3 regions of the Bacillus rugosus genome follow, and region 3 is predicted to be linked to each of the others. Evidence: predicted binding sites of a transcription regulator. Region 3 holds the regulator's gene; each other region holds the start of a gene.
What was found. The regulator LexA, encoded in region 3, represses DNA repair genes until DNA is damaged. The targets are predictions, from matches to a motif close to CGAACATATGTTCG.
Positions count from the first base shown of each region.

Region 1: the regulator LexA is predicted to act here: its motif matches at 4,468-4,481, upstream of ruvA (Holliday junction branch migration protein RuvA).
Region 2: the regulator LexA is predicted to act here: its motif matches at 7,734-7,747, upstream of recA (recombinase RecA).

Region 1 covers NZ_CP096590.1:2,709,138-2,720,110, reverse strand. Annotated here, with positions in the region: gene M0696_RS13885 (alanine/glycine:cation symporter family protein) at 1-114, opposite strand, end outside; gene M0696_RS13880 (hypothetical protein) at 383-505, shown strand; gene M0696_RS13875 (phosphotransferase) at 551-1,198, opposite strand; gene iolG (inositol 2-dehydrogenase) at 1,435-2,460, shown strand; gene M0696_RS13865 (MFS transporter) at 2,540-3,847, shown strand; gene bofC (sporulation cell-cell signaling protein BofC) at 3,895-4,407, shown strand; gene ruvA (Holliday junction branch migration protein RuvA) at 4,545-5,150, shown strand; gene ruvB (Holliday junction branch migration DNA helicase RuvB) at 5,161-6,165, shown strand; gene M0696_RS13845 (DUF2905 domain-containing protein) at 6,158-6,358, shown strand; gene queA (tRNA preQ1(34) S-adenosylmethionine ribosyltransferase-isomerase QueA) at 6,387-7,415, shown strand; gene tgt (tRNA guanosine(34) transglycosylase Tgt) at 7,442-8,587, shown strand; gene yajC (preprotein translocase subunit YajC) at 8,628-8,894, shown strand; gene M0696_RS13825 (TIGR04086 family membrane protein) at 8,952-9,341, opposite strand; gene M0696_RS13820 (DUF421 domain-containing protein) at 9,539-10,195, shown strand; gene spoVB (stage V sporulation protein B) at 10,199-10,973, opposite strand, start outside.
Region 2 covers NZ_CP096590.1:1,779,859-1,790,831, forward strand. Annotated here, with positions in the region: gene yfmF (EF-P 5-aminopentanol modification-associated protein YfmF) at 209-1,489, shown strand; gene yfmH (EF-P 5-aminopentanol modification-associated protein YfmH) at 1,486-2,772, shown strand; gene ymfI (elongation factor P 5-aminopentanone reductase) at 2,827-3,555, shown strand; gene M0696_RS09120 (DUF3243 domain-containing protein) at 3,636-3,893, shown strand; gene M0696_RS09125 (DUF3388 domain-containing protein) at 4,024-4,815, shown strand; gene rodZ (cell shape determination protein RodZ) at 4,834-5,748, shown strand; gene pgsA (CDP-diacylglycerol--glycerol-3-phosphate 3-phosphatidyltransferase) at 5,798-6,379, shown strand; gene M0696_RS09140 (competence/damage-inducible protein A) at 6,397-7,647, shown strand; gene recA (recombinase RecA) at 7,820-8,866, shown strand; gene M0696_RS09150 (serine hydrolase domain-containing protein) at 9,034-10,206, shown strand; gene rny (ribonuclease Y) at 10,483-10,973, shown strand, end outside.
Region 3 covers NZ_CP096590.1:1,941,012-1,951,984, forward strand. Annotated here, with positions in the region: gene M0696_RS09630 (YndJ family protein) at 1-1,124, shown strand, start outside; gene M0696_RS09635 (hypothetical protein) at 1,214-1,528, shown strand; gene M0696_RS09640 (poly-gamma-glutamate hydrolase family protein) at 1,760-2,518, shown strand; gene M0696_RS09645 (YndM family protein) at 2,541-2,993, opposite strand; gene fosM (FosM family fosfomycin resistance protein) at 3,199-3,621, shown strand; gene lexA (transcriptional repressor LexA) at 4,519-5,136, opposite strand; gene yneA (cell division suppressor protein YneA) at 5,286-5,603, shown strand; gene M0696_RS09665 (YneB family resolvase-like protein) at 5,622-6,275, shown strand; gene M0696_RS09670 (DUF896 domain-containing protein) at 6,339-6,572, shown strand; gene tkt (transketolase) at 6,741-8,744, shown strand; gene sirA (sporulation inhibitor of replication protein SirA) at 8,899-9,345, shown strand; gene M0696_RS09685 (YneF family protein) at 9,431-9,649, shown strand; gene ynzD (aspartyl-phosphate phosphatase YnzD) at 9,723-9,896, opposite strand; gene ccdA (cytochrome c-type biogenesis protein CcdA) at 10,116-10,823, shown strand; gene M0696_RS09700 (response regulator) at 10,912-10,973, shown strand, end outside.

The DNA.
Region 1 (10,973 bases), 770 kb from region 3:
TCTGACTTGTAAAAAGCGGGTCAAAATAGAAAAAATTAATCCAATTCCCAATAAAATATAAATAACGGGGGTACTCCATAAGACCTCGTTTAAACTAGTAACAAAATCTGCCATCAAGCTTCCTCCTCACTTCATTTCGATTACATGTATAAAAATATTTTGGGCTAATCGAACTATTTCTACAATCGATTTGTCACATTATATGACCGGTAAGTATCAATAAGAAGAGGAAGGGAAAAAGAAAAAACGCCGCGTATTGATTACGCTGCGCTTTTCCGCGTTGCACCATATAGCAGGTTCATACTATCTTTACATTTCCTTAAAATTCACTCAATAAAGCGGTGGTATGATGAAATAAAATAAAGGGTGAGGGGAGACAGAGATGGAAAAAACGTATTGTCATTCCAGCGAGAAAGGCTCAGAAGCGGTCTACTTAACTGTGAGAGGCTATCGAATTAAGCTGTCGCCTCAACAAATGAAGCTGATTTCTGCCATCAGAAAGTAAAAATATATGGATGAAGGCAGCCGCGTGTGCGGCTGCCTTTTTGATTTAAGAATATTTTCTTTTCCGCTGTGCGAAATGCCTTTGGAACCAATCTTTCTTATATAAAAATGCGATGATCTCCAGCCAAAAACCCGGAATCTTTTTGGGGAATATCGGTTTTTTGTAGAGTGCATGATACGCTGATTTTAAATCGTCCCACTGGGTGCACGTTTTTGTCTGTTCGAATCTTGCAACATCAATCACCCGCACTGCCCCGGATTCTGTCAGAATCAGATTGCGCAAATGAATGTCTGACGGATTCAAGCCGGCTTCACGGGCGTCAGAAAGTGCTTCTTCAACTTGCTGAATCATGCCATCACTGATCGCAATGCCTTTCTTTAGGCAGTTATAAAAGGTTTCGCCTTTAATATATTCCATAAGAATAAATGAATCACCAGTTTCGTAAATGTCAGGATAGAAAGCGGAACCAGCTAATTTTTCATAGATCGCGGCTTCTTTGACGGCTGTCGCTTGATACTCCGGAAAAAATACTTTCAGCGCCATTTTTCGATCGCCTTCTGTTAAAGCAAACACATAGGCGCTTCTTCCCTTGCCGATTAGTGTTAATTCCTCAGGTTTTTCTTTGACTTTATCAAATCTGCTGTTCTTGCGGTATATGACTGAATGGGCCAGTGCCTCTGCTTTTGTCAGCATTTCATTCACCTTCTTTGCTCTATTTTATGCAGTTGTTTATAGGAAAATCATAAACTGTTCAGGAAAAAGAGCCTAATTCTAGTGTATCTGGTCTTGAAGAAGAAGGCTACCTATAAGCATTAATTGTGATAAAAGAGACATAGAGCGATCATTTCCATTCTTGAAAAGCGCTTACAAATGGGATAGTATTAATTTAAAATAAAGCGCTTTCGTGAATGTTCAAGGGGGAACAAGCCATGACAAAACAGATTGTGACAGGGATTATCGGTGCAGGGCGCATCGGCAAACTTCATGTTCAAAATATACGCCGGATTCCTCATATGAAAATAAAAGCAGTCTCTGATATTCAGGCAAGCCGTATAAAAAGCTGGGCTGACAGTCACCAGATTGAATACATAACCTCTGATTATCGCGATTTATTACACGACCCGGATATTGACGCTGTTTTTATTTGCTCACCGACAGCCGTACATGCACAGATGATCAGAGAAGCAGCCGAGGCGAAAAAGCATATTTTTTGTGAGAAGCCCGTCAGTTTCTCTCTGAATGAAACAAAAGAAGCGCTTGCGGCCGTCCGGAAACACGGGGTTGCACTCCAAGTCGGATTCAACCGCCGTTTTGATCCTCATTTTAAGAAAATCAAAACAATTGTTGAAAATGGTGAAATCGGTACGCCTCATTTATTAAAAATCACGTCGCGGGACCCAGAGCCCCCGAATATAAATTATGTACGTACTTCAGGCGGCTTGTTTATGGATATGTCGATCCATGACTTTGATATGGCCAGGTATATTATGGGAAGCGAAGTGACCGAAGTGTATGCAAAAGGGGCAGCTTTGGTGAATCCTTCTTTTGCTGAGCTGGGTGATATTGATACGGCTGTCATTACACTGACTTTTGAAAACGGTGCCATGGCTGTGATTGACAACAGCCGCCAAGCTGTGTACGGATATGACCAGCGGGTCGAGGTTTTTGGGACGAAAGGCTCTGCAGCAGCGGACAACAGCAGGCCGACGACGGTCGAAGTGTCAACTGCTGATTTTGTGATGAAGGATAAACCGCATTTCTTTTTCCTTGAACGCTATAAGGATGCGTATGAGGAGGAGATTCTTCGGTTTGCAGAAGCGATCGACACCAACCGGGAAACTGCTTGCACCGGCAATGACGGTTTTCAGGCGGAACGGATTGCCAGAGCGGCACAGCAATCGCTTGCTTTTGGCATGCCTGTCAGTATTGAGCATACTGAAAAAGTCGCTTTTTGATTAAACAGGATTACAATTCAGTAAGCTTGGGTATAGAACCTCCATTGATACTTTAGAAAAAAAGTAGGCGGTGGAGAAAATGAATACAGCACATGCTAAAGGAAATGTTTTGAATAAAATCGGAATTCCTTCTCACATGGTTTGGGGTTATATTGGCGTTGTCATCTTTATGATTGGAGACGGGCTCGAACAAGGCTGGCTGTCTCCTTTTCTCGTTGATCATGGTCTCAGCATGCAGCAATCCGCATCGCTTTTTACCATATACGGCATTGCTGTCACCATCTCGGCTTGGCTTTCAGGCACGTTTGTCCAAACTTGGGGGCCGAGAAAAACGATGACTGTCGGCTTGCTTGCATTTATCCTCGGTTCAGTCGCTTTTATCGGCTGGGCGATTCCTCATATGCATTATCCGGCTCTCTTAGGCAGCTATGCACTTAGAGGCTTGGGATATCCGCTGTTTGCGTACTCTTTTCTTGTGTGGGTGTCATACAGCACCTCTCAAAAGCTTCTTGGAAAGGCCGTCGGCTGGTTTTGGTTTATGTTTACGTGCGGCCTTAGCGTGCTCGGTCCGTTCTATTCCAGCTATGCGGTTCCGGCCTTTGGAGAAATCAATACGCTTTGGAGCGCTTTACTGTTTGTAGCAGCAGGCGGACTCCTCGCCCTATTTTTTAACAAAGATAAATTTACACAGGTACAAAAACAAGATCAGCCAAAATGGAAAGAACTGTCGAAGGCGTTTACAATTATGTTTGAAAATCCTAAAGTCGGCATTGGCGGAGTTGTCAAGACGATTAATGCCTTAGGACAATTCGGATTTGCCATTTTTCTCCCGACCTATCTAGCGCGTTACGGGTATTCCGTTTCGGAATGGCTGCAAATATGGGGGACGCTGTTTTTTGTTAATATTGTGTTTAATATCATTTTTGGCGCAGTCGGAGATAAACTGGGCTGGCGCACTACCGTGATGTGGTTTGGCGGTGTCGGGTGCGGTATTTTTACGCTGGCGCTTTACTACACGCCTCAGTTGATCGGGCATCAGTATTGGGTGCTGATGATTATCGCCTGCTGTTACGGTGCTGCATTGGCTGGCTACGTGCCATTAAGCGCGCTTTTGCCAACGCTTGCACCTGATAATAAAGGCGCTGCCATGTCAGTGTTGAATCTGGGATCTGGTTTATGTGCGTTTATCGCGCCGGGCATCGTAAGTCTTTTCATTGGACCGCTCGGTGCAGGCGGTGTCATATGGATCTTTGCGGCATTGTATTTTTTCAGCGCTTTTCTGACACAATTCTTGACCATTTCTGAGAAAAGCGCTGATGTGTATACGGAGGAACGGCTTGTCAGAGAAAACGTGCAAACAAATTTCGAGAGAACGGTTAAGCTGTAGCCTCTTTGGTCAAACTAGTCATAAACGTGTGCAAAGAGGTGTAGAGGGTGAAACGATTTAGCACGGCGTATCTTTTGCTGGGCATTCTTTGCTCAGCCGCAGCTTTTCTGATAGTTGCTTCTCCCCGCGCGCTTGGGGCGGAAGTGGAGCACTATGAACCGCTGCAGGTGCATGTGCAGCTTGAGAAGGTGTATTTGGACGGCGATGTCAGCATTGAGCATAAACGTGAAAAAGTGCTTTCTATGGATGATTTTTGGGCAACTTATGCCGGCTGGACGCTTGTCGAACAAAAAAAGGGATATGTGCTCTTCCGAAAGCAAATGGACGATATTTCTCCGCTCAGTAAGGTGAACGGTTATATCGGTGTATCGGATAATGGAGTGATTTCCACTTTTCACGGCCGGCCTGAGTCAGCTTCCGAACCGATTCAGTCTTTTTTTCAAATTGATCTAGAAAGGCTGGAAAGCCATATGCAAAAAAATCTGCTGAAAGGCATTCCATTTCGGACAAAAGCGGAGTTTGAGGATGTCATAGAACACATAAAGACATACAGCGGGTAACGTCCGCTGATTGAAGACATGTATTCATGTCTTTTTTTTCGTGGAAGAATGAGAGAGAAGCGAACGTATGTTAACTTTTCTATAAGACTTTGGCTGTTTTTATGGTACAATGAAGAACAGTCAAAGAGGTGAATTGCGTGATTGAATTTGTTAAAGGGACGATTGATTATGTATCTCCCCAATATATTGTGATAGAGAACGGCGGCATTGGATATCAGATTTTCACGCCGAATCCGTTTATATATAAGGAGAGAAACCAAGAAACGATTTTTACGTACCATCATATTAGAGAGGATGCTTTTTCGCTCTACGGTTTTTCAACAAGAGAGGAGAAGGCGCTCTTTACAAAACTGTTAAACGTGACCGGTATCGGTCCGAAAGGCGCACTCGCCATCTTGGGCTCGGGTGATCCGGGAGCGGTAATCCAAGCGATTGAAAATGAGGATGAAGCCTTTTTGGTCAAGTTTCCTGGTGTAGGAAAGAAAACCGCACGTCAGATTATTCTTGACTTAAAAGGAAAGCTCGCTGATGTTGTGCCTGAAATGATTGAAAATCTGTTTAATCATGAAGAAAGGCTTGAAAAGCAAACAGCAGAAACGGCCCTCGAAGAAGCGCTTGAGGCCCTCAGGGTTCTTGGATATGCTGAAAAAGAAATCAAAAAGGTGCTTCCTCACCTGAAAGAAGATATTGGGCTGACAACAGACCAATACGTGAAAAAAGCATTACAAAAACTATTGAAGTAAGGTGATGTTCATGGATGAACGGCTCGTCTCAAGTGAAGCAGACAACCATGAATCAGTGATAGAGCAAAGCCTGAGGCCGCAAAATTTGGCGCAGTATATCGGTCAGCATAAGGTGAAAGAAAATTTGCGCGTGTTTATAGATGCGGCAAAAATGAGACAGGAGACGCTTGATCATGTTCTTTTGTACGGGCCGCCCGGACTTGGAAAAACGACGCTTGCTTCCATCGTTGCCAATGAAATGGGAGTTGAATTGCGTACGACATCTGGGCCTGCGATTGAAAGACCCGGTGATTTGGCTGCCATATTAACAGCGCTTGAGCCGGGAGATGTGTTATTTATTGATGAAATACATAGACTGCACAGATCGATTGAAGAGGTGCTTTATCCTGCAATGGAAGACTTTTGTCTGGATATAGTGATTGGGAAAGGCCCTTCTGCCCGCTCGGTCCGGCTTGATCTTCCGCCTTTTACGCTGGTAGGCGCCACGACAAGGGTAGGGCTTTTGACGGCGCCGTTAAGAGATCGATTCGGCGTAATGTCGCGCCTTGAGTACTATACGCAAGAAGAGCTGGCGGACATTGTCACAAGAACTGCTGATGTATTCGAGGTTGAAATCGATAAACCGTCTGCTCTCGAAATCGCGAGGAGATCGAGAGGGACGCCCCGCGTAGCGAACCGCCTGCTGAGAAGGGTCCGGGATTTCGCCCAGGTGCTGGGTGACAGCCGGATCACGGAAGAGATTTCGCAGGATGCGCTGGAGCGGCTGCAGGTTGACCGTCTCGGTTTGGATCATATTGATCACAAGCTGCTGATGGGCATGATCGAAAAATTTAACGGCGGCCCGGTGGGTCTTGATACCATTTCAGCCACGATCGGCGAAGAACCGCATACGATTGAGGACGTGTACGAACCGTACCTCCTGCAAATCGGATTTATCCAAAGAACGCCGCGGGGAAGGATCGTGACACCGGCCGTTTATCATCATTTCCAAATGGAGGCTCCCCGGTATGACTGAATTCCCTAAGATCATTATGATTCTTGGTGCTGTTTTGCTTATCATCGGAGCAGTGTTGCATTTTGTCGGCAAGATGCCGGGAGATATTTTTGTGAAAAGAGGGAATGTTACATTTTTCTTCCCGGTTGTCACTTGTATCATCATAAGTGTGGTATTATCAATTTTGCTTAATCTTTTCGGAAGAATGAAATAACAAAAGACTAGAATAAAGGTGAAATCTCATGAAAGTCGATTTATTTGATTTTGAACTACCGGAACGTTTAATTGCACAAGTGCCGTTGGAGCAGCGTGATGCTTCAAGGCTGATGGTGCTTGATAAACATACAGGAGAGCTGACTGACAGCTCGTTTAAACACATTATCAGCTTCTTTAAAGAAGGGGATTGTCTAGTACTGAACAATACCCGCGTGCTGCCTGCGCGGCTATTCGGCACAAAAGAGGATACCGGCGCGAAAGTGGAATTGCTTTTGCTGAAACAGGAAGCTGGTGACAGGTGGGAAACACTTGCCAAACCGGCGAAACGGGTAAAAAAAGGAACCGTTGTGACATTTGGAGACGGAAGATTGAAGGCTGTCTGCACGGAAGAACTTGAGCATGGCGGCAGAAAAATGGAGTTCCAGTATGACGGTATTTTTTACGAAGTGCTGGAATCCCTTGGAGAGATGCCGCTCCCGCCATATATTAAAGAACAGCTTGATGACAGAGAGCGCTACCAGACCGTGTATTCTAAAGAAATCGGCTCTGCGGCCGCGCCTACTGCTGGCCTTCACTTCACTGAAGAAATCTTGCAGCAATTGAAAGACAAAGGTGTGCAGATTGAGTTCATCACTCTGCACGTAGGCCTTGGAACGTTTCGCCCTGTGAGTGCCGATGATGTTGAAGAGCATAATATGCATGCAGAGTTTTATCAAATGTCAGAAGAAACAGCTGCAGCCTTAAACAAAGTAAGGGAAAATGGCGGCCGGATTATTTCTGTCGGCACGACATCGACACGCACGCTTGAAACGATTGCCGGGGAACATGACGGGAAATTTAAAGCATCAAGCGGCTGGACATCTATTTTTATTTATCCGGGCTATGAATTTAAAGCCATTGACGGAATGATCACAAACTTCCATTTGCCGAAATCGTCATTGATTATGCTGGTCAGTGCGCTTGCGGGAAGAGAAAACGTTCTGCGCGCTTATCATCATGCAGTGGAAGAGGAATACCGTTTCTTCAGCTTCGGAGACGCGATGCTGATTCTATAATTTAAGAACAGGAGGCCTCACCAAAAGTGGCTGAACAACCAATACGCTATGAATTTATAAAAGAATGCAAACAAACAGGGGCGCGGCTGGGAAAAGTGCATACTCCTCACGGCTCCTTTGACACACCAGTTTTTATGCCGGTCGGCACACTGGCGACAGTCAAAACAATGTCACCTGAAGAACTGAAAGCAATGGATGCGGGCATCATTTTAAGCAACACTTATCACCTATGGCTCCGTCCGGGTCACGATATTGTCAAAGAAGCGGGCGGGCTCCATAAATTTATGAACTGGGACCGCGCGATATTAACAGATTCAGGCGGTTTTCAGGTCTTTTCTCTAAGCAAGTTTCGTAATATAGAGGAAGAGGGCGTTCATTTCCGCAATCACTTAAATGGAGACAAGCTGTTTTTATCTCCGGAAAAAGCGATGGAGATCCAAAACGCACTCGGCTCTGATATTATGATGGCATTTGACGAATGCCCGCCATATCCGGCAGAGTACGATTATATGAAGCGGTCAGTAGAACGGACAAGCCGCTGGGCGGAACGCTGCCTGAATGCCCACAACCGTCAGGATGAACAAGGGCTGTTTGGCATTGTACAAGGCGGAGAATATGAAGATCTGCGCACGCAAAGTGCGAAGGACTTGATTTCCCTTGATTTTCCGGGATATGCTATAGGCGGATTATCTGTCGGTGAACCGAAGGATGTCATGAACCGTGTGCTCGAGTTTACAACACCGCTTTTGCCGAAGGATAAACCGAGATATCTGATGGGAGTTGGTTCTCCGGACGCGCTGATCGACGGAGCGATCCGCGGGGTCGACATGTTTGACTGTGTGCTGCCTACCCGGATTGCAAGAAACGGCACTGTGTTTACAGCTGAAGGCCGTCTCAATATGAAAAATGCGAAATTTGAAAGAGACTTCCGTCCGATTGATGAAGAGTGTGATTGCTATACATGTAAAAACTACACTCGCGCGTATATCAGACACTTGATCCGCTGCAATGAAACATTTGGCCTTCGATTAACAACTTACCATAACCTTCATTTTCTGTTACACTTAATGGAGCAGGTAAGACAGGCTATTCGTGAGGATCGTCTGGGTGATTTCAGAGAAGAGTTCTTTGAGCGTTACGGCTACAACAAGCCAAATGCGAAAAGCTTCTAAATAAAAATGAAAAACAGGTTTACAGAAAGGGGTGAAAATCATGACAGGCACTTTAGGTACATTGGTTCCTATTATTTTAATGTTTGCGGTCCTTTACTTCTTGCTGATTCGTCCTCAGCAAAAACAGCAAAAGGCAGTACGCCGAATGCAGGAGGAACTGAAAAAAGGCGATTCAGTAGTGACAATCGGGGGATTGCACGGTACTGTTGACTCTATCGACGAAAGCAAAGTCGTCATTAAGACTGGTGAAAACACACGTCTTACGTTCGACCGCCGCGCGATCAGAGAAGTTTCTGCTGCTGAATAACAGCAGGAGCTATACATAGCAAACAAAAAAAGAGCGGGTGAGTGAGCCCGCTCTTTTTTATGTGGAAGACCTGTTTCCCCTCATGTTCACGCCGAAAACCCCGCCCAGCATGCAGACCCCTAAAAATCCAAGATGGAAGAGCAGCTGTTCCGCTGTAAATGTCTTTCCGAATCCTAAATACTGAAACAATAAAATAATCAGAGAAAAGCTTAAGGCAGTCAATGCCCCGATCATCCAGCCTCTTTCCTTTCCTTTACCGCCAGAAATGAACCCGCCGATGAACAAAGAAAGAAATGAGATGGCGGTGATTAGCCAGTTGAATGATGACTCTTCCAGCGTGGTTGCCGTCAGTAAAAGTGAAACGGCTAAACTTGTCAGGAGCATGGCTGAGAAAATGGCGATTAAGCCGTAAAGAATGCCTTTTCCAACTTGTTTCGTTTCCTCCATAAATGTCTCCTCTCTGCCTGTATTAAAAGGCTTCTGTTCTTTTTCAACAAAGCCGTCAGACATGCTGATGGCTCGTCTTTGTAAAAATGTATTCCCCTATCACATGAATTAGACGTAAAAGCTTTATGAAATACGATCGCTTTTTCTTACATAAATTGTTCGTTTTGTTGCATCCTATAATGAGTTGGAGGTGCATGATGGAAGAGCTTCTCACTATTACGTTTCGCACAATCATATTGTATTTTGTAATATTGGTCATTTTTCGTTTTATGGGCAAACGGGAGATCGGGGAGCTTAGCATTTTAGATCTCGTTGTCTTTATCATGATGGCTGAAATTGCCGTTTTAGCCATAGAAAACGTAGAAGATCATCTATTTCACACTATTTTGCCAATGCTTGTATTAATGATCATCCAAGTGACTTTGGCATACTTTTCTTTAAAAAACCGAAAAGTCCGCCAGCTTCTTGACGGAAAGCCGACCATTATTATTAAATATGGGAAAATTGACGAAGACGCCATGAAATCACAGCGTTATAATTTCGATGATTTAATGGTTCAGCTCAGAGAAAATAACATCGACAGAGTGGCTGATGTATCATTTGCCATTTTAGAGCCGTCAGGCAAACTGACTGTTGTAAAGAAAGAAAACAGCGGAGAGCATCGGCAGCTCGAAATGCCGCTTATTATAGATGGCTCTATTCAAATGGAAAACCTGTCCAGGATTGAAAAAGATCAACAGTGGCTGCTTGAAAAACTAAGAAAACACGGATATGCAAACCTTTCAGATATTTCATTTTGCTCGTTTACTGACGGTGAGTTATTTATAGATAAAAAAGATGGGCACCGCACGTGACCTTTAGCGGACGATCAGACGTCCGATAATAGGAATGCGGCGAAGCTCATCTTTTTTAATTAAACGGAAAGCGAGCAAGAGGATGATATAGATGGCAGTACTTATTGCAATCCATCCGGCGACATTCACAGCCTCGGACGATCCAAAGCTTACATATTGTTTAATGCCGGAGCTGATGAATCCGCAAATTATAATAACAGCGAAGCTGAGCGCGTACTCCTTGATTTTAATACTGATCGGCAGCACCTTGCTTACGGTTGCCGCGTGTAAAAGCGTGACGAGCACCATGCCTGTCACAATGGCTAATGCCGCGCCCATAATACCGAGAGACGGCCTGGTGGCGAGGACAAAAATAAGGCCGGTTTTGACAAGCGCTCCGATTAAACTGTTCATCATCGCAGCCCCTGCTAAATTAAGCGCCTGCAGCACAGCTTGAAGAGGGCCCTGGAAATAATAAAGCAGAAAAAACGGGGCCATCACTTTTATAAATACAGCAGCGCCTGAGGAACCGTACATCACCCTCATCAGCTCATCCGCAAATACAAATAAAATGACAACTGAAATGCCTCCGCTGAGCAGACACAGACGCATGGCCTGTTCCAAGCGGTATTCCACCACCTGCAATTTTTTCTGCTCCATTCCTTCACTTATCGCAGGAACAAGCGCGGTCGATAAAGAATATGTAATAAAGCTGGGCAGAGTCAGCAGGGTCATGGCAAAGCCGGTCAGCTCCCCGTATTGCTTTGTGGCGGCAACTGTCGCTACACCGGCGATAGCA
Region 2 (10,973 bases), 160 kb from region 3:
GCCAGTTTATAACTGTCGTTCTGACAGGCACAAACAGCGGTCTTTCAGATTAAAAATGGATTACTATATAGCCTCCGTTGTGTTGGGTGGAGGTTATTGTTTCCTTATAAATCCTACAGTTGCTATAATTACATGAAAGAGTGTTTCTGCGGATGCTGAAAATTGGTCATAATACATACTAATAAGAAATGAACGAAGGAGGTTCCATATGTCATATGTAAATGAAATCAAAACAAAGCACGGCGGTTTAACCGCACACATTGTAAAAACAGAAAAATTTAAAACCGTCTCGCTTATTTTTAAAATGCTTGCGCCTTTGACAAAGGACCAAGTCACGAAAAGAGCTCTGCTTCCGCATGTGCTTCTTCGCGGAACAAAAAGCCATCCGAAAACCTCGGAATTGCGTTCTTATTTGGATGAACTGTACGGCACGTCCGTTTCGGCGGATCTTTCGAAAAAGGGAGAGCGGCATGTCATTACGTTCAGGCTTGAAATCCCGAATGAAAAATATTTAAAAGATCAAACACCGCTTCTTGAAAAAGGATTGCAGCTTCTCGCAGAAATCGTCTTTTCACCTGCTTTAGAGGGAGGCGCTTTTCAATCACAATATGTGGCTCAGGAAAAACGGACGCTCAAGCAAAGAATCCAAGCCGTCTATGACGATAAAATGCGCTACTCGAATTTAAGGCTGATACAGGAAATGTGCAAAAATGAGCCTTATGCTCTCCATGTCAATGGAGAAATCGACGATGTCGATGCCATTACGGCCGATCAGTTATATGAAACATATCAAAGCGCTATCCAAAAAGACCAGCTCGATCTTTATGTTGTTGGCGATGTGGACAGTAACCAAGTGCAAGCGGCAATTGATAAGTATTTCCAAACAAAAGAGCGTACCCTCGGCACGATTGAAAACAATCACGATGAGCACAAAGCCCAGCCAAAAGAAGTAATTGATGAAGAAGATGTCAAACAAGGAAAGCTGAATATCGGCTACCGCACCAGCATCACTTATACGGATCAGGATTATCCTGCTTTGCAAGTGTTTAACGGGCTTTTCGGTGGATTCTCTCATTCCAAACTTTTCATCAATGTTCGGGAAAAAGCCAGTCTTGCATACTACGCCGCTTCGCGTATAGAAAGTTTTAAAGGCTTGTTAATGGTGATGTCGGGCATTGAAGTGAAAAATTACGAACAGGCTGTTTCCATTATTGCTGAGCAATTTCAGGCAATGAAAAACGGCGACTTTAGTGAGCAGGACATTGCTCAGACAAAGGCTGTTATTCGAAATCAAGTGCTGGAAACCATTGATACTGCGTATGGTTTATCTGAATTTTTATATCAGCAGGCCGCTGCCCAAGTCGATATTCCTATCGAAGACTTTCTCGCGAATATTGAGCAGGTCACAAAAGAGGATATCGTGAAAGCCGGCGAAAAGATTCAGCTTGATACGACTTATTTCTTAAAAGGGACGGAGGGTGCATCTTGATCAAACCAATCGAATACGAACAGCTCCAGGAGACGCTGTACCATGAAAAAATGTCAAACGGCCTTGACGTTTACGTTTTGCCGAAAAAAGGCTTCAACAAGACATATGCGGTCTTTACAACAAAGTACGGCTCTATAGATAACCGTTTTGTCCCTTTAGGTGAAAATGAGATGGTTCACGTGCCGGATGGCATCGCCCATTTTCTTGAGCACAAGCTGTTTGAAAAAGCGGACGGAGACGTTTTTCAAGATTTCAGCAAACAGGGTGCTTCTGCCAATGCGTTTACGTCATTTACAAGAACGGCTTATCTTTTCTCAAGCACATCAAATGTTGAACGCAATTTAGAGACGCTCATCGATTTCGTACAGGACCCGTATTTTACTGAAAAAACGGTTGAAAAAGAAAAAGGGATTATCGGGCAGGAGATTAACATGTATGATGACAACCCCGATTGGAGGCTTTACTTCGGGGTCATTGAAAACATGTACAAAGAACATCCTGTCAAAATTGACATAGCGGGAACAGTGGAAAGCATCTCACATATTACAAAAGACAATCTTTATGAATGCTATGAAACGTTTTATCACCCGAGCAACATGCTCCTCTTTATTGTCGGTCCTGTAGATCCTGAAGCGATCATTTCTCAGGTAAGAGAAAATCAGGAGAGAAAGCCGTATACAGACCAGCCGGAGATCAAACGGGAAGAAGTAAAAGAGCAAGAAGCGGTTTTCCGCAAAGAAAAAGAGATTAAAATGAATGTACAGGGACCGAAATGCCTTGTCGGGCTGAAATCAAAGAATCCGTTTAAATTAGGCAAAGAGCTGTTAAAGCATGAACTTTCAATGAACTTATTGCTTGAATCTCTTTTCGGCAAAAGCTCTGCCCAGTACGAGTCACTTTATGAAAAAGGGTATATTGACGAAACGTTCAGCTTTGATTTTACTGCTGAATATGGGTTTGGTTTTGCGGCGATCGGCGGTGATACGCCGGAGCCTGATCAATTGGCTGAAGACATTTCAAGCATGCTTCTGCGCGCCGGTGAACTGATTACTGCTGAAAAGATTGAACTTGCCAGAAAGAAAAAGATCGGTACATTCTTAAAAGCGCTGAATTCACCCGAATACATTGCCAATCAATTTACCCGTTATGCTTTCTTGGATATGAGCCTATTTGACGTCGTATCTGTACTTGAGCAAATTACTCTCGAGGATGTCCAGAAAGTTATACAGGAGGAAATTGCTGCAGACAGACTAACTGTCTGCAAGATTGTTCCTAAATCATAAACAAAACATCCCTCCAGTGTGAGGGGTGTTTTTCTGCGGAAAGAAGGAAAGAGGATGATCAAAACAGCACTAATCACCGGAGCAAGCGGCGGCATTGGCAAAAGCATAAGCGAAACCCTTGCGGGAGAGGGTTACAATCTGCTGCTGCATTATCATACAAATCAAAAAGCGGCAGCGGAGCTGGCTGAAAAGTTAAGAGAGACGTTTGGTATTCACGCTGAGATATTGCAAGCTGATCTATCCACGCCGGAAGGAGCAGATAAGCTGACAAGTTCAATTGTTCAGCCGATTGATGCAATTGTTTTAAACAGCGGAAGAAGCCATTTTGGGCTGATTACGGATGTGGATAATACAACTGTTCAGGAAATGGTTCAGCTCCATGTGGCGAGTCCGTATATGCTGACGAGAAACCTTCTTCCAGGCATGATTCGGAATAAATCAGGAGTGATTGTAGCTGTCAGCTCTATTTGGGGAGAGACTGGGGCATCTTGTGAAGTGCTGTACAGCATGGCGAAGGGAGCTCAGCACTCGTTTGTAAAAGGACTGGCTAAGGAGCTTGCGCCAAGCGGAATCAGAGTAAACGCTGTAGCGCCGGGCGCTGTTGATACAAATATGATGAATCAATTCACACCGTCTGAAAAAGAAGAGATCGCTGATGAGATCCCGATCGGCCGGCTGGCCCGGCCGCAAGAAATTGCCGATGCAACAGCTTTTCTTCTGTCTGAAAAAGCTTCATATATCACCGGCCAAATTCTGTCGGTGAATGGCGGCTGGCACTGCTGATCAGAAAATATTCTGTGTATAGTTTCTTATGCGAAGGACACAATAATCTTGTAACTTCACATGAAATGGAGGAAACAAATATGTCAGTATTAGAAAACTGGGATAGCTGGAAAAACTTCCTTGGCGACCGTCTGAACTATGCGCAAGATAAAGGTATGAGCCAGGATACTATTACAGATCTTGCGACAGAAATCGGCAGTTACTTGGCTAATGAAGTGGAATCTAAGAACGAGCAGGAAAAAGTGCTGGCAGATCTTTGGAGCGTAGCATCAAAAGATGAACAGCATGCTATTGCCAATATGATGGTTAAGCTTGTTGAAAATAACAGCACTCACTAGGAAGAGAGGAGATTTTTCCTCTCTTTTTTTATGTTTTCCTCATCACAGCAACATTCTTCTTTCTAATTAGAGAAAAATGCTTTATGATAAAGGAAGGTAAAATTTTGCCACAATGAAGGGGGTATATCATTTGGCAAAGCTCGAATGGTATTTTGAATATGAAATTCAAGTGAACCGCCCCGGACTGCTCGGGGATATTTCATCTCTTCTTGGGATGCTTTCTATTAACATCGTAACGATAAACGGCGTCGATCTTTCCAGAAGGGGAATGCTCCTCAGGTGCCGCCATATAGATCAAATTAAACGATTAGAATCAATCTTAAAAACAATGGAAACAATTAAAGTAACGAAGCTGAGAGAACCGAGGCTTCGCGACCGTCTTGCCGTACGTCACGGCCGGTATATTCAAAGGGATGCCGATGACAAGAAAACGTTCCGCTTTGAACGGGACGAGCTAGGCTTATTAGTCGATTTTATGGCCGAACTGTTCAAAAAAGAAGGCCATAAATTAATCGGAATTCGTGGTATGCCTCGTGTCGGGAAAACAGAATCAATTGTAGCCTCCAGCGTGTGTGCAAGCAAAAGGTGGCTTTTTGTGTCATCAACTTTGCTGAAGCAGACGATACGAAGCCAGCTGATTGCCGATGAATACAGTACTGAAAATGTCTTTATCGTTGACGGAATTGTGTCAACACGAAGAGGGTCGGAACGCCATCTCCAGCTGGTCAGAGAAATCATGAGGCTGCCTGCAACAAAAGTGGTGGAGCATCCGGACATATTCGTTCAAAATACAGAGTATACACTAGATGACTTTGATTATATTATTGAACTGAGAAATGACCCTGATGAGGTTATTACATATGAACATGCCGAGGAACCCCAAATGTTTGATCAATCCGGGTTTTCAAGCTTTGATTTTTAAAATTGGAAGGTGTTTGTTGTGACTGAACTAGGAATCCGGCTCAAAGAAGCCAGAGAGGAAAAAGCAATGTCATTGGATGATCTCCAAGCGGCAACAAAGATTCAAAAAAGGTACTTAACCGCCTTGGAGGAAGGGAACTATGACATTATTCCGGGAAAGTTTTATGTCCGGGCATTCATTAAGCAATACGCGGAAGCTGTCGGGCTTGATGCGGATCAGCTGTTTGAGGAACATAAAAAAGATATCCCGAATACGTATCATGACGATGTGTCTGAAAAGATCTCCGGCATGAATCTTCAAAAGGAAATGCCAAAGACAGCATCTAAGGCGCTGGAGCTGCTGCCAACGATACTTGTCATACTCGGCGTGATTGTCGTGATTGCGATTGTGTACGCGATCATTCAATTTGCGAATCATAAAAACAGCGATGATAACAATGCCGCATCTGAAAAATCAATTACGCAAAGTGAAAGCAAGTACGAAATCCCTAAAGATTCAACGCTAAAAGAGAATCAAAATAACAGCTCTCAAAAAGAGACGGACACTAAAAAAGAAACGAAAGAAAAAGAAGATAAAAAAGAAGAAAGCGACAGTGATAAACTGGAGATTAAAGCAACTGGCACTGAGGGATCATTAACGACTTATGAAGTGTCCGGCGCTGATAAAATCGAGCTTGAACTAAAAGCATCAGACAGCTCTTGGATTCGAGTGCGCGATGAAAACAGCAGCTCGTTAAAAGAGGGAACGCTGAAAAAAGACGAAACCTATAAAAAAGACATAACTGAGCAGAAACAAGTTGAAATCCGCACCGGATATGCACCTAATCTGAAAATAAAAATCAACGGTAAGGTTCTTTCATATGAACTTGATCCGAAAAAAGTGATGGCACAAACCATAAAGATTGTAAATAAAAAGGAAGAAAAGTCATCTTAATTACCAGATGACTTTTCTTCACGTCCGAGTATGAAATTGGAGGGGCTTTATGTTTAACTTACCAAATAAAATCACACTAGCTAGAATCGCATTAATCCCGATCTTCATGATTATCATGCTGGCGCCGTTTGACTGGGGCAGGCTCGAATTTGGAGACGAATCGATCCCGGTCGCACACTTGGCGGGAGCTATCCTATTTATTATTGCATCCACAACAGACTGGGTAGACGGATATTATGCCCGAAAACTGAATCTCGTAACAAACTTCGGAAAATTTCTTGATCCGCTTGCTGACAAACTGCTTGTATCCGCAGCGTTAATTATCCTTGTTCAATTTGATCTTGCTCCAGCCTGGATGGTCATTGTGATTATCAGCCGGGAGTTTGCCGTGACAGGTTTAAGGCTTGTCCTTGCCGGAACTGGAGAAGTCGTAGCGGCTAACATGCTTGGTAAAATTAAAACCTGGGCACAAATCATTGCGGTTTCCGCATTGCTTCTTCATAATCTTCCGTTTGAACTTGTGTCATTCCCGTTCGCTGACTTAGCGCTGTGGGTAGCTGTCTTCTTTACTGTCGTCTCAGGCTGGGAATATTTCGCTAAAAACTGGGAAGCGTTAAAAACATCTAACTAAGAAAGAAGGACTTCGTCATGGAATTTCCAAAAAAAGCAGAAATTATTGCAGTCGGTTCAGAGTTGTTGCTTGGCCAGATCGCCAATACAAATGCTCAATTTATCAGCAAACAGCTCGCTGAAATCGGAGTGAACGTATTTTATCATACAGCAGTCGGAGATAACCCGGAGCGGCTGAAGCAGGTCATCCGCATTGCCGAAGAACGCTCCGACTTCATTATTTTTTCAGGAGGTCTCGGACCGACAAAAGATGATCTGACGAAAGAAACGATTGCAAATGCGCTAGGACGTCCGCTTGTGTTAAATGATGAGGCGTTCCAATCCATTGAGGACTATTTCAAACGAACAAAACGCACGATGTCACCTAATAACCGAAAACAGGCGCTTGTGATTGAAGGATCCGACGTACTGGCAAATCACTTTGGAATGGCACCGGGAATGCTTACAGAGCATGAATCGCGCTTTTATATGCTTCTTCCTGGGCCGCCAAGCGAATTGCGTCCCATGTTTGAAAACGAGGCAAAGCCTCTTCTGCTGAAAAAGATGGGTTCAAATGAAAAAATTGTGTCAACCGTTCTTCGCTTTTTCGGTATCGGAGAGTCTCAGCTTGAAGCCGATTTGGAAGATATTATTGATGCACAAACAAACCCGACAATCGCTCCTTTGGCGGCTGATGGAGAGGTGACGCTGCGTCTGACAGCCAAGCATGCTGACGAAAAGGAAACTGAGCGTCTGTTAAAAGAAACAGAGGCTGTTATCTTAGAACGTGTCGGTGAATTTTTCTATGGCTACGATGATACTTCCCTTGTAAAGGAGCTTTCTAAAGCATGTAGGGAAAAAGGCATTACGATTTCCGCGGCGGAAAGCTTTACCGGCGGGCTGTTTTCTGAATGGCTGACGGATCTTAGCGGTGCTTCAAAACTATTTGCCGGCGGCATCGTTTGCTATACAAACGACGTAAAGCAGAATGTGCTTGATGTCAAGAAGGAAACATTAGATCAATTTGGCGCGGTCAGCAAGGAGTGCGCATCAGAGCTGGCAAAGGGTGTTCAAAAGCTCACTGGCAGCGACATCGGCATCAGCTTTACCGGTGTAGCAGGGCCTGATACTCAAGAAGGGCATGAGCCTGGACATGTGTTTATCGGCATTTCAGCAAATGGAAAAGAAGAGGTTCACGAGTTTCACTTTGCGGGCTCCAGAACGGGAATCAGAAAACGCGGTGCTAAATACGGCTGCCATTTAATCTTGAAGCTTTTAGAGCAAAAATAATATTTTCAGCACATTATCCTCCTTAGAAAACATGATTTCTCTGATACATTATGATATTTTGATAGAAATCACGCCAAGAAAAAATCCGAATATGCGTTCGCTTTTTTCTTGGCAAATCCCTTCAAACAGGGTATAGTATATGTAGTGGTAACATAAAGGAGGAAAAAATAGAATGAGTGATCGTCAGGCAGCCTTAGATATGGCTCTTAAACAAATAGAAAAACAGTTCGGTAAAGGTTCCATTATGAAACTGGGAGAAAAGACAGATACAAGAATTTCTACTGTCCCAAGCGGCTCCCTCGCTCTTGATACAGCACTAGGAATTGGCGGATATCCGCGCGGACGGATTATTGAAGTATATGGCCCTGAAAGCTCAGGTAAAACAACTGTGGCGCTTCATGCGATTGCTGAGGTTCAGCAGCAGGGCGGACAAGCCGCGTTTATCGATGCGGAGCATGCGCTAGATCCGGTATACGCGCAAAAGCTCGGAGTCAATATCGAAGAGCTTTTACTGTCTCAGCCTGACACAGGCGAGCAGGCGCTTGAAATTGCGGAAGCGCTGGTTCGAAGCGGTGCAGTTGACATTGTTGTTGTCGATTCTGTGGCAGCTCTCGTTCCGAAAGCAGAAATTGAAGGAGACATGGGAGATTCGCATGTCGGTTTACAAGCACGCTTAATGTCTCAAGCGCTTCGTAAGCTTTCAGGGGCCATTAACAAATCGAAGACAATCGCGATTTTCATTAACCAAATTCGTGAAAAAGTCGGCGTTATGTTCGGAAACCCGGAAACAACTCCTGGCGGCCGTGCGCTGAAATTCTACTCTTCCGTGCGTCTCGAAGTGCGTCGTGCTGAACAGCTGAAACAAGGCAACGACGTAATGGGGAACAAAACGAAAATCAAAGTCGTGAAAAACAAGGTGGCTCCGCCGTTCCGTACAGCCGAGGTTGACATTATGTACGGAGAAGGCATCTCAAAAGAAGGCGAAATCATTGACCTTGGAACTGAACTTGATATCGTGCAAAAAAGCGGTTCATGGTACTCTTATGAAGAAGAGCGTCTTGGCCAAGGCCGTGAAAATGCAAAACAATTCTTAAAAGAAAATAAAGATATCATGCTGATGATCCAGGAGCAAATTCGTGAACATTACGGCTTGGATAATCACGGAGCAGTTCAGCAGCAAGCTGGAGAGGCACAAGAAGAACTCGAATTTGAAGAATAAAAATAAAATAAGTATGAAATGATACAAAAGGCTGAGTGAACAACTCAGCCCTTTTGTATTTTCGTAAAAAATGATAAAAATATTGCTTTTTTTGACAACTTTTTCAGTGCTTTATTCGTCTAACAAAACGTGTGCAAAATGGAATTTATTTTGGGAGGAAAAAATGAATGACAAGCCCAACCCGCAGAAGAACTGCGAAACGCAGACGGAGAAAACTAAATAAAAGAGGCAAACTTTTGCTTGGTCTATTAGCAGTGATGATTTGCTTTACGATGTGGAATGCGCTTCAACAAAATAGTGAAGAGAACGAGCCATCTCAAGAAGCCGCAGTTTCAGACACCAGCAAGAAAAAAGAAGTCAAAAAGAAAACCGCCAAAAAAACAGAGGAACAAATCAAAACAGTCGATCGTAATCAAAAAATCAGCAATTATTTAAAAGAGATCGGTTTCAGCGGAACAGCCATGATTGTCAGAAATGGAGAAATCGTAACAAGTAAAGGTTTTGGTTATGCAGACCGTAAACATCACATTCAAAATAATCCATTGACATCTTTTTATGTCGGTTCCTCACAAAAAGCGTTGATTGCAACTGCTATTTTACAGCTTGAGGAAAAGGGCAAACTTCAGACAAGTGATCCGGTAAGTACATATTTACCTCATTTCCCTAACGGTCAAACGATTACTTTAAAGAATCTGCTTACACATACATCGGGAATAAACGGACATATTGAAGGAAACGGAGCAATCACTCCGGACGATTTAATAAAAGACATAGAACGTCAGGGGATCAAACGTCAGCCGGGCGTATGGGACTATAAAGATTCTAATTATTCTGTTCTCGCTTATATTGTTGCTGAAGTAAGCGGTGAATCCTATGAACAATACATAACGAATCATATTTTTAAACCGGCGGGAATGACGCATGCGGGCTTTTATAAAACCTATAATAAAGAACCTTATCCTGCTGTCGGGTATAAGCTGAAGGGCAGCAGAGCGATTACACCTTATATGCCTGATTTATCCCAGCTGTATGGAGCCGGTGATATTTACATGAGCGCTATAGATATGTACAAATTTGACCAAGCGCTGATAGACGGCAAACTGTATTCGCAAAAAAGCTACGAAAAGATGTTTACGCCAGGGAGCAGCTCCACATACGGTATGGGATTTTATGTTGCCCCCGGAAGCTATTCAAACCATGGTGTCATGCCTGGCTTCAACATCTTGAATAGCTTTAGCAAATCTGGCCAAACCATTGTTGTTTTGTTATCAAACATTCAAAATAACGCTAAACTGGGCCAAGTGAACAATAAAATATACCAGCTTCTGAATCAAGAATGATTGATGATCTTCTTTAGAAGGATTGCGTTCGGCACGTTAAAAGACGGCAGGTCGGCAAACGTTAAGATGGCAAGCTTGACAAGTATTTCCGACACATTTACAATGAAGTTGTAACATTTGTTTTTTTAACATGATTGTTAAACCATTTTAAACTTGACAAGGGCGATGAAAATACTCATTCCCTGTGAAGGTTCTGTATGTTGAGAAAACTAGACAATGTACATGCCGACACTTATTTAAGCAACAACCAAGTTCATAGCAAGAGGAGGTGAAAGTATGACCCCAATTATGATGGTTCTCATCTCCATTTTGCTGATTCTACTCGGTTTAGTTGTTGGCTACTTTGTTCGTAAAACCATTGCCGAAGCGAAAATTGCGGGCGCACGCGGTGCAGCCGAGCAAATTCTTGAAGATGCAAAGCGTGATGCTGAAGCACTGAAAAAAGAAGCTCTGCTTGAAGCAAAGGATGAAATCCACAAACTTCGAATAGATGCTGAACAGGAAGTTCGTGAAAGACGAAATGAGCTTCAAAAACAAGAAAACCGTTTACTCCAAAAGGAGGAAAACCTTGATCGCAAACATGAGGGAATTGATAAACGGGAAGCGATGTTGGAGAAGAAAGATCATTCTCTGAATGAACGACAACAACATATTGAAGAGATGGAAAGCAAAGTGGATGAGATGATTCGTATGCAGCAGTCAGAGTTGGAACGAATTTCGAGTCTGACTCGTGATGAAGCAAAACAAATCATTCTTGAGCGGGTTGA
Region 3 (10,973 bases):
AAAATCGGATATTGTACAGGTGGATAACATGGGTGATTTTAATTTCGCCCCTTCTTATCGCGCTTGGCATCACATATTCAAAAACACTTGATATCATTGCGGTTGGCATCTATATGGCGGCGCTTTATCTTCACACATTTTTGGTGTTCACCACAGCTTTTCGAAGCACGACAGGGAAATTTCTTATTCGGCTTTCTTCTGCCGTACTAATGATAACGATCACTTTCTCGATGGTTTATTCATTTGGTGTATTTCGGCAAGACGTTACACTAACCATTAATCAGATGATTTGGATTCACGGTTTTGTTAACGCGTTTTTTGTTATATTGCCCGCTCTCATAGGATGGAGAATAGAAGATCCGAAGCCCTTTGATGCAGACAGCGGAAAGGCATTCAGCCGTATCTACGGAAAAAGAAGGATTGGAAAAGACTTTTTAGCTAACATTCAAGCTGAAAATAACGTACCGTACAGAGGGCTTGTGGATGATATGGGAAGCCTTCGTTCAAAAGATTTTTTACCGGAAAATCTGGCGCCGTTCATCCTATCGTTTTATGAACAAACCATTGATTATAATGTAAAGGCAAAAGTGACGTGGAGCACATGGTTTCGGCCGTTTGCAATTGTTTACGAATGGTTCAGCAGAAGAACCGGCCAAATACATCTGTCGACGAACCCTGACTGGTATAGGATGTCCAGCTCGATAAAGGGTGTTGAAACGAAAAAAGACGGAAGAAAAAAAGTGCGTGCCTGGATCAGAACAAATGAAAAAGACGAAACCATTTTTACAGCTTTATATTCAGTGTATCGTTCAAATGGAGAAGGGTATATGAACATCTCTCTCCCGCTTCCATTCAGCAGCATGACAGGCATTTTAAAGCCTTATCATCATCAGGAGAGGCTGGTTTTGACAAGCAGGCGGAGAAAAAGCGGAGCCGGGGATGAGGGGATTTATCTGCAAACAATAGCGGGAACTTGTCCGCTGCCTTTATCTGAAACCTTTCTGATAGAAGCTGCGTATGACAACAGATTAACCGCTATTCATCATATGTGGCTGTTTGGAATAAAATTTCTAACTGTTCATTACAGTATTACACATATTGCCCGCCCAAATGAAAGAACCTAACACAAAGAAGAGGCTCCGGCTGACATCTGTTTGCGTATCGATCAGCCTCATTCCCATTCTGCGCATCTAGACAGGAAAGGAAGGATATTATGATGTTTTATATCAGTTGTTTTCTGATTCTTTGGCTAGCTGCGGGGTTTACAGTGGGAATGAAACAAGTGTATGTCGATCAGCTGTTCGATAAAGACGTGATCGAAAGACTGGAAAAAGAAGCGGGTAATCATGGGCGCGCTGACCGGATGATCAATCAGCGTGTCCTTTACATCGCAGCAGTGACATTAAGCGGGTTTATCGCTGTTTATTATGAAGTGAAAACAATCCCGCAAAGGCAAAAAATAAGGAAAATTGAAAAAAACATCATGAAACTGAATAAAGAAAAGAAAAGAAGAATGAAAAGAAAATAAAAATGCACAGGCCAAAGGGCAGGTGCGTTTTTTGGTTTGATATGAGAATAGGGAAAAAGGAAGGTGGTTCCAACTTACTTTTCATAAATTCAGAAATGGGAAGAACAGCGCCCGGGCTAATGGTATATAATATTGTGAATTTAACAAAAATTTAACAAGGAGGACGAGAAATTCGTGCTAAAGCCTCAAAGAAACCGACATCCTGTTGATATGGACTTAGAGGCGGAGTAGATGAAACCGGCCAAAGTATCCCTGCTCCGCCGTTTGCTCCATTCCTTGAAGCATGTTGATTGTAACATAGCCAAACGTTTTCCATCAACTCTTAATATTGTAAAATTATTGTTTGTTTTTATGGTATTTACTCCGATTTCTTCAATATATGCTGAAGATGTATATCAGAATTTTGAGGAATTAAAACACAATGAAGACCCTTCTGATTACGGCATTGTTACGAAGGAAGCCGGCAGCCCTGTCCTTGTTTTAGCGATTCACGGAGGAGGTATTGAAGGCGGGACAAGTGAAATAGCAAGAGAGCTCAGCAAAGAGTACTCAATGTATTTATTTGAAGGCTTAAAATCTTCAGGAAACTCAGTGCTTCATATTACAAGCACGCATTTTGATGAGCCTCGGGCTCTGAAGATGACAGGAAGTCATGAATATGTCATTTCATTGCATGGGTATGCAGAAGAAGATCAGCAGATCGAAGTCGGCGGTACAGATCGCATAAGAGCGGCAGATTTAGTTGAAAAACTGCAAAATGAGGGTTTTCCAGCTGTATTGCTCAGTACAGACCATCCGCATGCAGGTGTAAGTCCGAATAACATTGCAAATAAATCAAAAACAGGTTTGAGCATCCAGTTAGAAATGAGCACAGGTTTTAGAAGATCTTTGTTTGGCATTTTTTCTTTAAGAAGCAGATCTGTTACTCAAAATGAAAGGTTTTATGATTTTACTGAGGTAATGTCCCGTTTTATCAATAATAGCTACTGAAAAATAGGAGGCACTAAGCCTCCTATTCCTCATGCTGCTCTTTCGTAACGTCAGGAAATAGCTCGTCTGAGGCTTCTATTTGATACTGCAGCGTGTTATCTCTGACTGGCAGTTCATTTCGGAAGGTTTCATCCAGCACATTTTTTAGCAAATACCGATGAAAAAAGTATTCAAAAACAGTTAGACAGGCAGCGGAAAGCAGAGCAGCTGCAAATGGTGAGAAACCGTTTCTTGTTTGGGTTAAAACAAAGACCCAAAGAATAACGAATGAAAGTCCAAAGTCAGCCAATGAAGCTGTAATATTGTTTGTTCTGGGAAGGACGAGTATGTCACCGGATAGATAGGAAACAAAACCTAAGAAAAGTGCAATAAACATCACACTTAAAAAGGGCGCGTGATAGAATCTGTCCAAAATCACATATAAAAGGGCGAGAGTAAAAGCAACCTTTGAAGCAAGAGCAATGATATGTTTCATTTGACCACCTAAATTGTTATTTTTGAAGAAAACCCTTGGCAGTAAACAAATTATTCAAATCGAACCCATAAAAGGCCATCGCTGTACAGTCATTATTTTAAACAATCCGATTTTGTTTACACTGGTATTTTTTTCTGGCTGGATGAAACTTTCTTGGAAAAAAGTCGTACAAATGAATGATCAGCTTTCAAGGAGGGGATGATTTGTGAAGATAAAAGGAATCAATCACTTGTTATTTTCAGTTTCTCATCTGGATACATCAATTGATTTTTATCAAAAAGTGTTTGATGCAAAGCTTCTGGTAAAGGGAAGAACAACAGCATATTTTGATTTAAATGGCATCTGGCTTGCGCTTAATGAAGAATCTGACATTCCGAGAAATGACATTAAGGCGTCTTATACACATATTGCTTTTACTATTGAAGATCATGAGTTTGCGGAAATGTCAGCAAAATTAAAAAGGCTTCATGTCAATATTCTGCCTGGCAGAGAACGAGATGAACGCGATCGAAAATCAATTTATTTTACCGACCCTGACGGCCATAAATTTGAATTTCATACCGGAACCCTTCAAGACAGGCTTCGTTATTATAAACAGCAAAAAACGCATATGAATTTTTATGATTGAGACGACCTCTTGCTACTACACAGAACATATACATAAAAATCATGTATGGTTAAAATATGGTAAGGGAGGGATGTGATTGAAAATATAAATCCTAGGCTTAACAACAGTTTTGAATTGTTTTTTTAGCATTAGCAGTACCCATGCGTCAGCTTTAGATTTTGATTACAAAACAGACTTTATTTTAAATGACAGCACAAAAACGTTTGTTCTGGAAAATATCAGTGATGTTCCGGCGATCGACTAATTTTTAGGCTATCAGTTTACCATATTGGGAGCCAATACTTGTTCAGTTGAGGTTAAACTTCAGCGGATGGGGCTTATGGGAGAATATACAACACTGAGTACGAGGCAATTCAGCGGCAGCTGGTTTGATTTTAGTGCTCAGGATAAGGTTGCTATCGATTCATTTCACCGTTACCGTATATTTGCAGAAGAACATTCAGAAGACTGTACAAGTGTTCGGGTAAAGGGCAGTTATGGTATACAATATGTTTCATTTTAATTGAAGCTCACGTTGATCAAGAGAAGTGAGCTGTTTTTTTGGAAAATGTTGAACCAACTATACAATGTACTAAATTTTCATTGAAACTCAATTGCCGCGCTCCTTACATAAACATGAAGCAACATCATTCCACGACCTAAGAAAATGAAACATTTTTAAGGAGATAACGTCTAATGTTTTAAACGGACATTATTATGATAAAAGTTTCCTGAAGGAAAGAAAATTTCTTGACTTCAACAATTATTTAGTGGATAATTATGGTGTAAACATGATGTTCTTTTTCCTCCTATTCAGGCTCGCACCCAAAAGTCAGGGCGAGCCTGCTTTTTTCGTACAATAAACCCCCTCTCCGTAAAGGAAGAGGGGGTTTTTCATGCATCTGATAGATCAATAGGTTAATGGACGGTTCTGAACACGCCAATCACTTTCCCTAGAATGCTGACATTCTGCAAGATGATAGGTTCCATCGTTGGGTTTTCAGGCTGTAAGCGAATGTGAGTATCCTCTTTATAGAAACGTTTTACCGTAGCTTCATCATCTTCTGTCATCGCCACTACAATTTCCCCGTTGTTCGCTGTATTTTGCTGTTTAACGATGACATAATCCTTATCGAAAATACCAGCTTCAATCATACTGTCTCCCATAATCTCCAGCATAAACACGTGCTCGTCAGGAGGAACCATACGGTCAGGAAGAGGAAAATATTCTTCAATATTTTCTACTGCTGTAATAGGAGATCCCGCCGTGACTTTCCCAATGACTGGTACATTTACGACCTGGCTTTGCGGAATGTCTACTTCTTCATCAAGTATTTCTATTGCTCTAGGTTTTGTCGGATCCCGTCTGATCAGCCCTTTTGTTTCCAAACGGGCCAAATGGCCGTGTACAGTTGAGCTGGACGCAAGCCCGACAGCCTCTCCGATTTCTCTCACGGAAGGCGGATATCCTTTTGATTTAACCTCTGCTTTAATAAAACGGAGGATATCAAGTTGCCTTTTTGATAGCTTCGTCATTTTTCGCACCTCAAAACGTCGATTTTAAGTAGATTATAGCATGATTTTCCTTACAGTACAAACATAGGTTCGAAAAAACAATTGACAGAAACGTTTGTTCGTATATACTGAAATTATAAAAAAGCGAACAAACATTCCTGTTGGAGGTTATGATCATGAGTAAAGAATCTATTATTTTTGTCGGTCTGTTCACAGTGATTTTGAGCGCGGTTATCCTTTTGCTATCATATACAAGCAGCGGTCAGGAGCTTAATCAGTATGTTAAAATAGAAGTCCAGCAGGGCGACACACTTTGGTCAATTGCTGATCAGGTAGCAGATACAAAAAAGATAAACAAAAATGATTTTATTGAATGGGTAGCTGATAACAATCATCTTCAGACGTCTGATATCCAGCCGGGAGATGAGTTGGTGATTCCGTTGAAAAAGAAGCATCAGGATGCATATGAATTGGCAACTGTAAGATAGAGAGGAAAGATAGAAAAAATGAAAGCACTCATTTATGCCCGCGTAAGCACAAATAAAGAACAGCAGGAGACTTCATTAAAGCGGCAGGAGGAGGAGCTTACGGCCATTGCAGCCGAGAACGGCATGGAAGTCCTCAAAGTGATTTCTGAAAAAGCCAGCGGATACGAAATGGATCGGGACGGTGTATTTGAACTGCTTGATGAGATCAAAAATTCTGGAATTGATGTCATTTTGGTTCAGGATGAGACAAGGCTCGGGCGGGGAAATGCAAAAATCGCATTGCTTCATTGTATCTACAGAGAAGGTGTGAAAGTCTATACAACGGCTCACAGAGGTGAGCTGGAGCTATCGGAGGCTGACTCGATGGTGCTGGAGATCGTCAGCATTGTGGAGGAATACCAGCGGAAAATTCACAACATGAAAATCAAGCGGGGAATGAAGCGTGCAGTAAAAAATGGTTTTAAACCGCAAAAAAACCTGAAAAATCAACATGAAAACAGCGGAAAAGAAAGAATAGAGGTCCCAATCTCAGAGATCGTCCGTCTAAGAGCGAATAAACTGACGTTCGCAGAAATCGCGGCTACGCTAAGAGGGTTTGGCTATGATGTGTCTAAAGCGACCGTCCACCGGCGGTTTCAGGAATACATAGAGAATGACGAGACAGCCGAGTGAATCAGTTGTAAAACTCTTTTTGATCTAGTACTATATAGACAAAATGCAATAAAGGAGTTTAACATGATTTCAAACGCAAAAATTGCCAGAATTAATGAACTTGCTGCGAAAGCTAAAGCTGGCGTTATGACTGAAGAAGAAAAAGCCGAACAGCAAAAGCTTCGTCAAGAGTACCTGAAAGGTTTTCGCTCTTCTATGAAAAACACATTAAAAAGTGTGAAAATCATTGACCCTGAAGGCAATGATGTAACACCAGAAAAGCTAAAAAAAGAACAAAGAAATAACAAACTTCACTAATATAAGAGGAATACGGAAATATCGTATTCCTCTTTTGCATATACTATAAGCAAAACTCTTATGTGACAAAATTCAACAAGTTTCTCTCAAATTTAAGCTGAAACAGTTGAGAAAAAGTCGTCAGACATTTATGATGTAAGGGTACAACACATAAGGAAGGGGATTTTTATGGATACAATTGAAAAGAAATCAGTTGCTACCATTCGCACACTGTCAATAGACGCTATTGAAAAAGCAAATTCTGGTCACCCAGGGATGCCAATGGGGGCCGCTCCAATGGCATACACGCTGTGGACAAAATTTATGAACGTAAGTCCAGCAAACCCTGGCTGGTTTAACCGTGACCGTTTTGTTTTATCTGCTGGACACGGATCAGCACTTTTATACAGCATGCTTCATTTAAGCGGGTTTGATCTTAGCATCGAAGATCTTAAGGGATTCCGCCAGTGGGGCAGCAAAACACCTGGACATCCGGAATTCGGACATACTGCCGGTGTTGATGCGACAACAGGTCCGCTTGGCCAAGGAATTGCCATGGCAGTCGGAATGGCTATCGCTGAACGCCATTTAGCTGAAACTTACAACCGTGATTCATTTAACGTAGTCGATCATTATACATACAGTATTTGCGGTGATGGTGATTTAATGGAAGGTATTTCTTCTGAAGCCGCTTCACTCGCAGGCCATCTTCAGCTTGGCCGTCTGATCGTATTATACGATTCTAATGACATCTCTCTCGATGGAGATCTCGACCGTTCATTCTCTGAAAACGTGAAACAGCGATTTGAAGCAATGAATTGGGAAGTTCTTTATGTTGAGGATGGAAACAATATTGAAGAATTAACAGCGGCTATCGAAAAAGCACGCCAAAATGAAAAGAAACCTACATTAATTGAAGTGAAAACGACAATCGGATTCGGTTCACCTAACCGTGCCGGCACATCTGGTGTTCACGGTGCTCCGCTTGGTAAAGAGGAAAGCAAGTTAACAAAAGAAGCTTACGCGTGGACGTATGAAGAAGATTTCTACGTTCCGTCAGAAGTATATGAGCATTTCGCTTCAGCGGTTAAAGAATCAGGCGAGAAAAAGGAACAGGAATGGAAAGCCCAATTCGCTAAATATAAAGAAGTTTATCCTGAACTTGCTGAACAGCTTGAGCTTGCAATCAAAGGAGAGCTTCCAAAGGACTGGGATCAAGAGGTTCCTGTTTATGAAAAAGGAAGCAGCCTGGCATCACGTGCATCTTCTGGTGAAGTTCTCAACGGACTTGCGAAAAAAATTCCTTTCTTTGTCGGAGGATCTGCTGACCTAGCGGGATCAAACAAAACGACAATTAAAAATGCCGGTGATTTTACAGCGGTTGATTACTCAGGCAAAAACTTCTGGTTTGGTGTTCGTGAATTTGCAATGGGTGCAGCCTTAAATGGTATGGCGCTTCATGGCGGACTTCGTGTATTCGGCGGAACTTTCTTTGTCTTCTCTGATTACCTGCGTCCGGCGATTCGCCTTGCAGCATTAATGGGTCTTCCTGTCACTTATGTCTTCACACATGACAGTATTGCTGTAGGTGAAGACGGCCCGACTCACGAGCCTGTTGAGCAGCTTGCTTCACTCCGTGCGATGCCTAATCTTTCCTTGATGCGTCCTGCAGACGGCAACGAGACAGCGGCAGCATGGAAGCTTGCAGTGCAAAGCACTGATCAGCCAACAGCGTTAGTATTGACACGCCAAAACCTTCCTACGATCGATCAAACAGCTGAAGAAGCATTGGCAGGAGTAGAAAAAGGTGCATATGTCGTTTCTAAATCTAAAAACGAAACACCTGACGCTCTTCTTATCGCTTCTGGCTCTGAAGTAGGTCTTGCGATTGAAGCACAGGCTGAATTGGCTAAAGAAAATATTGATGTTTCTGTTGTCAGCATGCCTTCAATGGACCGTTTCGATAAACAATCTGATGAATACAAAAACTCTGTTCTTCCTGCAGAGGTGAAAAAACGTCTTGCGATTGAGATGGGCGCATCATTTGGATGGGGCAAATACACAGGGCTTGAAGGAGACGTGCTCGGCATAGACCGATTCGGTGCATCTGCTCCTGGTGAAACCGTCATCAATGAATACGGCTTCTCAGTTCCAAACGTAGTGAGCCGAGTTAAAGCATTAATCAATAAGTAAGAGTCTTTTAAAGAGGATGAGTCAAATCATCCTCTTTTTCTTGTTTATCCGACAAAAATAGTATTGGCTGTTTAACAGTAATAGACAATTCTTTCTTTTCTTCTTTTGTATAATAGAGAGCAAATGAAATGCTGCTGGAAAAGGGGATGAAAAGATGGAACGTCACTACTATACGCACCTGATAAAAGAGGAGTTTGCTAATCACTATTTCGGGCGGGAATCGGTTATGTTTGAGCTGTTTCAAGACTATCATTGGACTAGCCTGACAAAGCAGCAGTATCAAATGACAGAGAAACAGATTCAATATATTACACAGCCAATCCCGATTTTACATATGCATCAGCGATTAAAAATGAATTTAAACAATACGGATTACAGGCAGCTGGATTATATTTATAGATTAGCTTTGCCGAAAGCAAAAGGCCACGCTACGCTTATGATGAAGGAGCATATGATAGAAATAGTGGCTTCGGGGGATTACGAGGCAGAAACGATTTTCTTTGAAGTATTGAGAAAAGTAAGCCCTTGCTTTCTGGCTATGGATTTCAATTCGAAGCGTTATGGATGGCTAAATCCGGTGAAAGAAAGAAATTTTGTCTAAAACCGAAGAAAAAGAGATGTAAATGTTGTATAATAGCTTTTGGTTTAGTACACTTTAAACTAGACAACATGAAGGAGGAAATAAAATGACTTTATGGGTTGGCATCCTAGTGGGCGTTGTTGCATTGCTCATAGGTGTTGCACTCGGGTTTTTTATTGCTCGTAAATATATGATGAGCTATCTTAAAAAGAATCCGCCTATTAATGAACAAATGTTACGCATGATGATGATGCAAATGGGAATGAAACCTTCTCAAAAGAAAATCAATCAAATGATGAAAGCCATGAATAATCAAACGAAATAATACGTAAAGATTATGATATAGAGAAACATGGTTATAAAATAAAAAACCCTTATACGGGTTTTTTATTTTGCAATCATTCATCACCCGCTACTGCTCGAAGGCGCTGCTTTTGATATTGTATGAGAAGATGGTCAAGCTCCTGACTGAGCTCTATCGTAATATGAGATGTCATTCCGTTCACCATGACAATTTGCAGCAGCTCTGCTCTTTTTTTTTCAATTTCATTTAATAGATGCTCTCTAATCACAGGGATGTATCCTTTCATACATTAGATCTTCAAAGTGAATGTTTATATTATATCCATATTTATACTAATTTTCAAATGAGAAGGAGTACAATATCTCAATGTCAAATTAAATTATATAAGTTTTTTTTGAAAATAGAAATCCTTCAAGTGAAAGTGTTAAAAAAATGAAATGATTTTGTCATAACTTGAAGGAATGTCAAATCATGAAGGGATGATGACATGGGAGACGTGAATTACTTTTTGACATTCGGGGCGGGATTTTTATCCTTTATTTCGCCTTGCTGCCTGCCGCTCTACCCAGCTTTCTTGTCATATATTACAGGAGTCAGTATGGATGATGTGAAAACAGAAAAGCTGTTGCTGCAGAAAAGAAGCTTGTTTCATACTTTATGTTTTTTGCTTGGCTTTTCAGTCATTTTTATCGCTTTAGGCTATGGAACATCTTTTATTGGCAGCCTGTTTAGGGATTATCACGATGCGATTCGGCAAATTGGCGCATTGCTTATTATTTTGTTCGGTTTCATTACGCTTGGTGTGTTCCGGCCTGAGGCCATGATGAAAGAGCGGAGAATCCATTTTAAACATAAACCAAGCGGATTTTTAGGCTCCGTCTTAATCGGAATGGCATTTGCGGCGGGATGGACGCCATGTACAGGTCCGATATTGGCTGCTGTGATCACACTTGCAAGCACAAATCCAGGCTCAGCGGTGCCGTACATGATGTTATATGTACTTGGTTTTGCTGTCCCGTTTCTATTATTGTCTTTCTTCATCACAAAGCTGAAGTGGATAAGAAAGAACCAGCTTTTGATCATGAAAGCAGGCGGCGTTTTGATGATTGTGATCGGTGTGTTGTTATTCTTTAATTGGATGAGCCTGATTATTATTTTGCTGTCAGATCTTTTTGGAGGATTTACTGGTTTTTGACGGTAAATTACTTTCGTACTACTATTAGTCCTTTTGTTTTTGGTACAATAAGACTATTATATGTGGAAATCGATTGTTGGAGGGGAATATGACAAGAGTTTTAGTTGTAGACGACGCCAAGTTCATGAGGGTGAAAATCAGAGAGATCTT